2 regions of the Bacillus atrophaeus genome follow, and region 2 is predicted to be linked to the other one. Evidence: riboswitches for the same ligand, from Rfam matches in the RefSeq annotation. Region 2 holds a riboswitch; the other holds the start of a gene.
What was found. A riboswitch is a leader RNA that binds a small molecule or an ion and turns the genes downstream of it on or off. The one in region 2 is predicted to bind thiamine pyrophosphate.
Positions count from the first base shown of each region.

Region 1: it holds a riboswitch for thiamine pyrophosphate, as region 2 does, so the genes downstream of both, thiC (phosphomethylpyrimidine synthase ThiC) here and tenA (thiaminase II) in region 2, are expected to answer to the same signal.

Region 1 is NZ_CP154443.1:2,310,392-2,315,192, forward strand. Features, by position in the region: gene AAHT65_RS11645 (hypothetical protein) at 1-47, opposite strand, end outside; gene AAHT65_RS11650 (sporulation protein) at 142-921, opposite strand; gene AAHT65_RS11655 (Type 1 glutamine amidotransferase-like domain-containing protein) at 1,022-1,717, shown strand; TPP riboswitch at 1,786-1,895, shown strand; gene thiC (phosphomethylpyrimidine synthase ThiC) at 2,036-3,808, shown strand; gene AAHT65_RS11665 (FbpB family small basic protein) at 4,107-4,289, shown strand; gene katA (catalase KatA) at 4,399-4,801, opposite strand, start outside.
Region 2 is NZ_CP154443.1:2,604,678-2,609,478, reverse strand. Features, by position in the region: gene thiS (sulfur carrier protein ThiS) at 1-148, opposite strand, end outside; gene thiO (glycine oxidase ThiO) at 148-1,257, opposite strand; gene tenI (thiazole tautomerase TenI) at 1,241-1,858, opposite strand; gene tenA (thiaminase II) at 1,836-2,543, opposite strand; TPP riboswitch at 2,681-2,789, opposite strand; gene AAHT65_RS13125 (monovalent cation:proton antiporter family protein) at 2,851-4,695, opposite strand.

The sequences.
Region 1 (4,801 bases), 290 kb from region 2:
TCATGTGTTTCCATTGTTTCGTGGTTTGCCAAACGGTCTTGTGCCATACAACGTTCACCTCCCGGATTCCCGTGTATTCTTTCCTTGTTTAAACCATTTATACAAAATAAAAATGATCCCGAACCATATGGGATCATTTCTTCATTCTGCGTATCGGCTGATGAGCTGATCTAGTCTGTCTGCCAGTCTGTCTGTGCCGGCTTCTAATTCATTTTCACTAAAGTAAACCTCTGTCAGCCGCTCACCATCGTTATACATTTCTTCAAGCCAGCCCGCAAGGCCTCTCGCTTTCCGATCTACTTCTAGAATAAGCTCTAGACCGTCTTCGTGGAGGTGAAATACGGCTTCCAGTTCATCGAGCAGCCCTTTGTAAGGTCCGGAATGCGGGATAAATTCAGATTCCTGCACAAATGGCAGACGCCGGCGGAAATAGGGGGCATGTTCACAGTCCGCCTCATGGAGCCTAAAGCCAATTTCCTGCAGGGCTTGTAATACATTGTTCATCCAAGGGTGGAGATTGACGTGAAACGAATCATAGTCTGATTTATCGATGCCGCCTTCAATATCTAAATCAGTCATGAGAAATACTTTTGTCTTGCCGATAGTAACGGGTGTATCAAGCGGCAGCCGGCAGCTGAATGAAAAAACTTTTTCTTCCCCGGCACCTATCATAAATTCATTTGCCACCCGATGGGAGGTCACAGTTTTATATTTTGTCTCTGCTTTATCATCTTCTTGAATGTTATACTTTGTTTTAACAATGACTTCAATATGACGGATTTGCTGTTCAATACTTCCGCCTTTGACACGGACAGTGCCTCTTACCATTTCTCCGGGACTATAATTTGACTTATGTAAAATCGTATCCACTTTTGCTGCTCCGATTCCTGCGCTTGCAGCCAGTTTCTTAAAAAATGACATGTGTTTAAGGCTCCTTTTCTTATCATATGGAAAGACATTTATTATACGGTCTGTATATCTGTGGGGATTCATTTATTTTAAATGAAGGAGATGTTGCTTTGTGAAACAAATTATAGCTATGGGCGGAGGCGGCTTTTCGATGGAGCCGGATCATCTGCTACTTGATCAATATCTTTTGGAGCAAACAAAAAAATCTGCACCGCGGGTATGTTTTTTGCCGACTGCGAGCGGTGATTCCGAAAGCTATATTCAGCGGTTTTATCATGCATTTCAAAAGCTTGAGTGTATGCCGGACCATTTATCCTTGTTTAAACCGCCTTCAACAGATCTGGCTTCATTTATATGTGAACAGGATATTGTATACGTCGGCGGCGGAAATACCCGGAATTTACTTGTGCTTTGGAAAGAATGGGGATTAGATCATATATTGCGTGAGGCGTGGGAGAGAGGCGTTATTTTATCAGGATTAAGCGCCGGAGCCATTTGCTGGTTTAAAGAGGGCGTGACGGACTCGATGAATGGCCCGTTAACAGGCCTGAATGGCTTAGGGTTTTTACAAGGGAGTTTTTGTCCTCATTATGATGGAGAGAAGGAGAGGAGACCGGCGTTTCACAGGCTTATTTCAGAAAAGTCTTTGAGCGAAGGCTATGCAGCGGATGATGGAGCGGCCTTGCACTTTATAGGAGATCAACTGTTTCAGGTTGTGAGTTCAAGAGCTGGCGCACAGGCATATCGGGTGACAGTGCATGAGAATGAAATAACTGAAATTTCATTGCCGGTTCATCACTTAAGTTGAATTAGCTGAATATTTTCTACATTTCTCTTTCTTCGATTCTGTATTTATGATAAGATGAAAGCGAAATCAATAGTTACTGGGGGTGCCCGTCTGACGGGCTGAGAGAGAAGTGTTTGCTTCTTAACCCTTTGGACCTGATCTGGTTCGTACCAGCGTGGGGAAGTAGAGGAATTGTTTTTATTATTGTTTTTTTGGGCAATAATATATTTCTTTATGACTGACTGCCAAACCGGGTTCTTACATATGAGCGCGGTTTTTTTGTGCTGGTGCTAAAGCTTGGTTGGTCCTTTCAAACTTATAGAGGGGGAAGGATTATTCATGCAAAACAATTCAGTACAGCAAGCTAACATTTCCATTATGTCGAGTTTTTCCGGAAGCAAAAAAGTATATGTGGAGGGTTCTTCACCGGACATCCAAGTGCCGATGAGAGAAATCGGCTTGAGTCCGACCACTGGATCGTTCGGCGAGGAAGAAAATGCGCCGGTTCGTGTATATGATACGAGCGGCCCTTATACTGATCCTAATCAACAGATTAATATTCATGACGGCTTGCAGCCACTGCGCCATGAGTGGATTTCAGTGCGTGGTGATGTGGAAGAATATGAGGGACGAGCCATTAAACCGGAAGACAACGGCTATAAAAAAGCAAATCAAAATGAAAGCTATCCAGGATTAAAACGAAATCCGCTTCGGGCTAAAACGGGAAAAAATGTGACTCAAATGCATTATGCGAAAAAAGGCATCATTACACCGGAAATGGAGTTTATCGCGATTCGTGAGCATGTGTCTCCGGAATTTGTGAGAGATGAAGTGGCAAGTGGACGTGCGATCATTCCTTCCAATGTGAATCACCCTGAAAGCGAGCCGATGATTATCGGGCGGAATTTCCATGTGAAAATCAATGCGAACATCGGGAATTCTGCGGTCACTTCGTCAATTGAAGAAGAAGTCGAAAAGATGACATGGGCGATTCGCTGGGGAGCGGATACGATGATGGATCTTTCTACCGGGAAGGATATTCACACGACTCGTGAATGGATCATCCGCAATTGCCCGGTGCCGGTGGGAACAGTGCCGATTTACCAGGCCCTTGAAAAGGTGAATGGGGTTGCTGAGGATTTAACGTGGGAAGTGTATCGCGATACATTGATTGAACAGGCGGAACAAGGTGTTGATTACTTTACCATTCATGCGGGAGTCTTGCTTCGATATGTGCCTTTAACCGCAAAGCGTACAACGGGTATAGTATCACGCGGAGGGGCAATTATGGCGCAATGGTGTCTGGCCCATCATCAAGAAAGTTTCTTATACACTCATTTTGAAGAGATTTGTGAAATTATGAAGGCTTACGATATTGCTTTCTCCCTCGGTGACGGTCTGCGTCCTGGTTCGATTGCGGATGCGAATGATGAAGCGCAGTTTGCGGAGCTGGAGACGCTTGGAGAACTGACGCAAATTGCGTGGAAGCATGATGTACAGGTGATGATTGAAGGGCCTGGCCATGTGCCGATGCATAAAATCAAAGAGAACGTCGATAAACAAATGGAAATCTGTAAAGAAGCGCCTTTTTACACGTTAGGACCGCTGACGACGGATATTGCACCGGGCTATGACCACATTACATCAGCCATCGGAGCGGCGATGATCGGCTGGTACGGGACTGCGATGCTGTGCTATGTCACGCCGAAAGAGCATTTGGGGCTGCCAAATCGCGATGATGTGAGAGAAGGGGTAATTACTTATAAAATTGCAGCTCATGCGGCTGATCTTGCAAAAGGGCATCCGGGAGCACAAATGCGCGATGACGCCCTTTCAAAAGCGCGCTTTGAATTCCGCTGGCGTGATCAGTTTAACCTTTCCCTCGATCCTGAAAGGGCGATTGAATATCATGATGAAACATTGCCTGCGGAAGGAGCAAAGACGGCTCATTTCTGTTCGATGTGCGGACCGAAGTTTTGCAGTATGAGAATTTCACAGGATATTCGGGATTATGCGAAGGAAAATAATCTTAATGAATCTGAAGCTATAGATGAAGGATTAAAAGAAAAGGCAAAAGAGTTCGTAGAGACGGGAAGCAATTTATATCAATAAAAGGCGGCAGATGAAGATGGAGTTTTAAGCATCTTCATCTGTTTTTTTATTGTGTCCGAACCATAAATGGTAAGCGTAGCCGGACCCCTTTGATGAAATGATTGGCCATAAGGTTTGTATTTAAGGTGCCGCTGTCTCAAATTATAGTTGACAGGTAGGTATAGTGTGAATTAAGATGATGAATAAATATTTCCATATGCAAGCTGATCGGATCACCGAAGGCCCTTATCTTTTGTCATAGATAAGGGCCTTTTTGTATCTGATAAGCGGGCATGCGTGGAATCGGGAGGAGTTTGTCATGGGAGTTAAAAAATATGTGCCGGCAGGGCGGAAAAAACCGAAAAAACGAAAAAAATATAAGAAACAAACGTTAAGTTTGGAGTTGCTTATTGAAAAAAACAAATGGGAGATTCTGAATAATGAACATCAGATGGAGGAGATTTATATGAAAATTGATGAAAAACATGCAGGAACCAGATAAGTGTCTTTTATTTTGAGGCAAATGCATTTTTCAATTCAAACCGTTAAATGAGAATATCTTTTGAATGAAAAAAAACCGCTGATCACGTTGTCAGCGGTTTTTTGTAAGGTCAAACTTCTTTCTTAATCGGCAGGCCGAGCCCTTTCGCAACCCGGTTTCCGTATTCAGGATCCGCTTTGTAGAAATGCTCGATTTGACGCAATTTGATTTCTTCTTTTTCTACCGGCTTCATGGCATCAACGATGTTTTGGACAAGGCGTGTACGCTCGTCTTCGTTCATTAAGCGATAAAGATCGCCGGCTTGAGTATAGTGGTCGTTATGATCGTAGCCGACGCTGTCAGCCACCCCGGATACCGGATATGCGGCTTGTTTATCTTCAGGTGATTCAGTCGGTCCGCCGAAACTATTAGGCTCGTAATATACGGAACCGCCGCCGTTATTGTCAAAGCGCATTTGGCCGTCACGCTGATAGTTTTTCACTTCATTGCGAGGACGGTTAATTGGCAAGGAT
Region 2 (4,801 bases):
TAATATGCCGATAGTTCTCTTTATCAATGATTTCTTTATTTCTCTCCACAATGACAATTTTATTTTCAAGCTGGTAGGACGCGAGTAAATCTTGGATAGTGCCGGTGTCCTTGTCCCATTCCACTTGTTTTCCATTCAGCTGAAGCATCATGCCTGAACCGCCTCCTTGCGATCAATACTAAACGCGTCTATCCATTTTTGATTGACCTTTCTGTCCATGACCAAATCGCAAATTACTTCACCAGTAGCCGGAGCCAGCAAAATTCCGTTTCTGAAGTGGCCTGCGGCAAATAGAATCCTGCTATCCTCCGGGTGCCTGCCGATATAAGGTTTGCCGTCTCCAGTTCCCGGCCGCAGCCCAGCCCAAAAACGGTCTACCTTCATATATTGGATGGCCGGCAGCATTGTTTTTGCTTTCTGCATAACGGATTCAAGTCCGCCAAGTTCCGGCTTATCACTCCAATCTCCCGGTTTCATTGTCGCCCCGACGACCAATCTGCCGCTTTTTCTCGGAACGATATAGCAATGGTCATGATAAAGTGTTTTCGTAAGCGGAAAATCGTCATTCCAGACAGAAAGGCACTCTCCCTTAACAGGGAAAAACGCTTGGTTCAGACCGAGCTGCTTAAAAAACTGCCCGCTCCATACCCCGCTCGCCACGACAACATAATCCGCATAAACTTCACCGGCCGTCGTTGTGATGCAGACGGCATCTCCGTCCCGTTTTATTTCCGTAACGGATGTGTGTTCATACAACTCAGTGCCTGAAAGCCTTGCCGCTTTGGCGTAAGCCTTGCATACGTAAAAAGGCTCAACATGAACATCAGCTTTAATCAGGCTGGCTCCGGCAATCTCTTTTGACGTATACGGCTCATTCTCCAGCACTTCTTCTTTTGTATGCCAGCTTACGGAGTCTAAATCGTCCATCTGCCGTAAACGAGCGACGTCTTCTTCTGAAAACGCCAGCTTATACATTCCGCCGTTGTGCCGTCTGATATCAATGCCTGACCGTTCATTCAGCTCGGCTTCAAGCGCCTGATATAAACGCTGGCTGTACATGGCAAAATCAAAAAACGCATCCCGCGCCTCGCACTCGGCGTGAGCTCCAAGCATTCCCGCAGCTGCGCTCGTTGTTTTTCCGCCGATTGTTCCGCTCTCAAACAAAGCCGTTTTTTGCTTTTCTTTTGACAAATGATAAGCGATGGCTGAACCAATGATCCCGCCGCCGATGATGACTGTATCATAGTGCCTTTTCATACTTGTTCTCCTTTAGCTTGCGGGAATAGCTTCTGGAGGCTTCCAAAGGATCCGGCGCTGAAAATATTCCGGACATGACAGCAATCCCCGCGGGATCGGCTTGTCTCACTTCGGGTATCCTAGAGGGCGTTATACCTCCTAATGCAATCACCGGTATCGCAAGCGTTTGTTTTATTTCTGTCAAGAGTTGCACACCCCTGCCTTCTAAACCTTGTTTGCATTCCGTTTCAAACACATGCCCGAACAGCACGTAATCCGCATCATCACGTTCTGCTTGAACGGCTTCTTCAAGCGAATGAACAGACCGTCCGATATGAAGATGAGGAAACCTCGCTCTCACCCGTTTTGCCGAAAAACTATGGCCCGGCAGCTGAACACGATGAATATTGGCAAAGAGCGCAATATCCACCCGATCATTCACAATCAGCTTTTGCTTCTCAACACCACCTTGATAAATAAGCTCAAGCAGCTTCAGGATATCATCGGCCGATTTTGACCGTTCTCTGATATGAATGAAATCAACCTCATCTTTAACGGCAATGATCGAAGCCGCGAGATGTTCAACACGCTGGCAATTATCAGTTATCGCGTGCAGCTCCAAGTTTCTCCACCTCTTTTGCGGCGCTGTTCGACCAGCCTTCTTTTCGGTAGGCCATTCCCCAAAATTGGTACTCGTAATAGCTGGAAATGACAAAATTCTCTTTCATTTTGGCGCGGACTTCCTCCGTGCTGCTTTCCGCTAATTCATCTAATCTGTTAATCTGTTCTTCCACCTGCTGTTTAAACCAGTCGCCGCCATAGGTATTTATCCATTTTTCATAAATCGGATGACCCGGATCACATTCAAGCAGCCTCTCGCCCACTTCATAATAAAGCCAATAGCATGGCAAAAGAGCAGCCAAAATTTCCGCAAAGTTCCCGCTCATCACCGAACGGTACATATGGGAGGTATAAGAATACGCAGTAGGAGACGGCTTAAACTCCTCACGCTCTTTTTCACTGATTTCCAAAAGCTCTGTAAATTCTCGGTGCAGCGCCATTTCCGATTCATATGTGCCTTGCGCGTGGCTTGCCATTCGCCCCGTCGTAAAAAGATCCTTGGCATATGCAGCACCGAACGACTGGACCTTTGCAAAATGCGTTAAGTAATAAGAGTCTTGAAGAACATAATATTTAAACCGGTCAATCGGGAGGCTTCCGTCACCAATTCCCTGCACAAACGGATGGACAAAGCTTCCATCCCACCATTCTGCTGCTGCCTGACGACACTCTTGCGAAAACTTCATCATGTCATTCCTCCATTCTGCTGCTGCCTGACGACACTCTTGCGAAAACTTCATCATGTCATTCCTCCATTCTGAAAAATAAAAAAACCACTTTCCCGAAAGGAAAAGTGGTTTGGAATTTGCATAGATAAAATAACCCAAATACCGCTCCACTTCCCTACGCAGGTTTTAACCTGTTCAAGTTATGAGGGTCTAAAAGTCTCACTTTTATCTCAGCCCTTTTGAAGGGCACCCCTAGTGGTCATACAATTATATTTTAATTTTTACTGCACCTCTATATTAACATGAATCCATTTTTGGTCAAGGTTTATCCTTCCAGTGTTCTTTTCATTTCCGTCACATACTTACGTGATCCGGTCACGATCAGACGGTCACCTGATTGAAGCCTTGTATCTCCATGGGGAACAATGCTGTCCACCCCTCTGAAAATCCTGACAAAAATGACATCTCCCGTTAGAGGGAATTCACGCAAAATTACACCATCGTATTTGCTGTTTTCCATATTAATTTGGTACAGCGAAGATTCCTGGTTTGTGAGCAACTTCATAACACCAGGAGCCTCGATAAGCGCACGCAGCAGTGTCTTAGTGGAAAGCAAAATGGAAAAAGTATTGATGCCTTCCTCCTTTAATTCAGCTTCATGTTCAACTGAGCCGACGCTTGCGATGACGCGTTCCGTTCCTTTTTCTTTGGCGTAAAGAGCAATATCAGCATTTACATCTTCATTACCTGTCGCCACAACGAGGACATCCGTCTCAAATATCCCATGTGACTCAAGGGTTTCACGCTCATAATCAGAAATGGTTTCCACGCTGAAAACAGAGTCTGACAGCTTTTCTTCTGCATTTTCCTGATATACGTGGACCACCCTGACTTCATACTCTTCCTCAGGTAATTCCAATGTTACCGGCAGCGTCATCTGATTGGCGCCAATAAACGTAATGGTCTTTTTCTCCTCCGGCTCCTCTTCTCTTTTAAACAATTTCTTAAAGCCGACAGGCGTTATAATGCTTGCAATGACAGCAACCAAAGTCAGCGCCCCTGACATATTCGCGCTGATGATATGCAGGCGTTCTCCAATCGTCGCAGCCGCAATGACAAGAGAAAGCGTAGACGTCAATAAAAAGCCCGATGCCCATACCGTCCTGTTGTCATACCATTTTTTCAAGTAAAGGACAGGAAGGATTTTGCTCAATAGCAGCGCGATTAAGAGAAGCGGAATCATGATTAAAATCAATGGGTCCTGAAAAAGCGACCAAATGTCTAATTTAACACCGACCATCACGAAGAAAATCGGAATCAAAAAGCCGTAGCCGAAGGAATCCAGCTGCTGCACCAGCTCTTTGTTCGGCGAAAGCAGAGAAACAAGCACACCAGCTAAAAATGCGCCGAGAATATTTTCAGCTCCAAGTGATTCAGACAATGCGACAAGGACGATAATCAACGTGAAAATCGCACGTGTACCAATTTGGATCGTTCCTTTTGACATCGACTCCACGAAAGAACGATGCTTAAAGATCCGCCCGAAGAAATAAAGCACAACTCCGGCTGCAAACAAAATCATTAAGAGCCACATGTTTCCATTATCGTTCCCATACAAGGAAGCAAAAACAGCGAGAAGAATCATAGTAACCAAGTCAGCAATGACAGCCACAAGCAAAATGATCTGCCCGATATTTGAATTCATTATCCGCTCTTCTTTTAAAGTCGGCACAACAACGCCTAAAGAAATGGTTGATATAATCAGCGTCATTAAAAAGGCGTTATCAATAAACCCGGCCAGCACAAATGCATAGGATAGCGCCAAAGATAAAACAAAGATGCCGAGAAAGATGACAGACGCTGTTTTAAATGTATTCGGTGCCTCCTTGCCGTTCGGGAGAAATTGTTTTTTCTTGCCTTTCTCAAAAGACGAAAAATCAATTTCCAGCCCGCTTAAAAACATTAAAAAGATAAATCCGAGCACAGAGAGCGTTTCAAGCCACGTATCACCCTCTACTACTAAATTAAAGCCGCTTTTTCCAATAATTAGCCCCATGATAATCTCAGCTACTACCACGGGGATACTGAGCTTAAAACGATGCAAAAGAATCGGAGTTAAAAATGCGACTACAAGTACAACAACTAAAGAAGCGACAGATGTATGCTCCATATATAAAAAACCTCCTTTAAGAAACCATTCAAAACCAGGATAAAGTGAGTTTTCACAAGCACGAACGGAACCTTTTTTAAAAAAACATAACGTGATTTTAACAAGG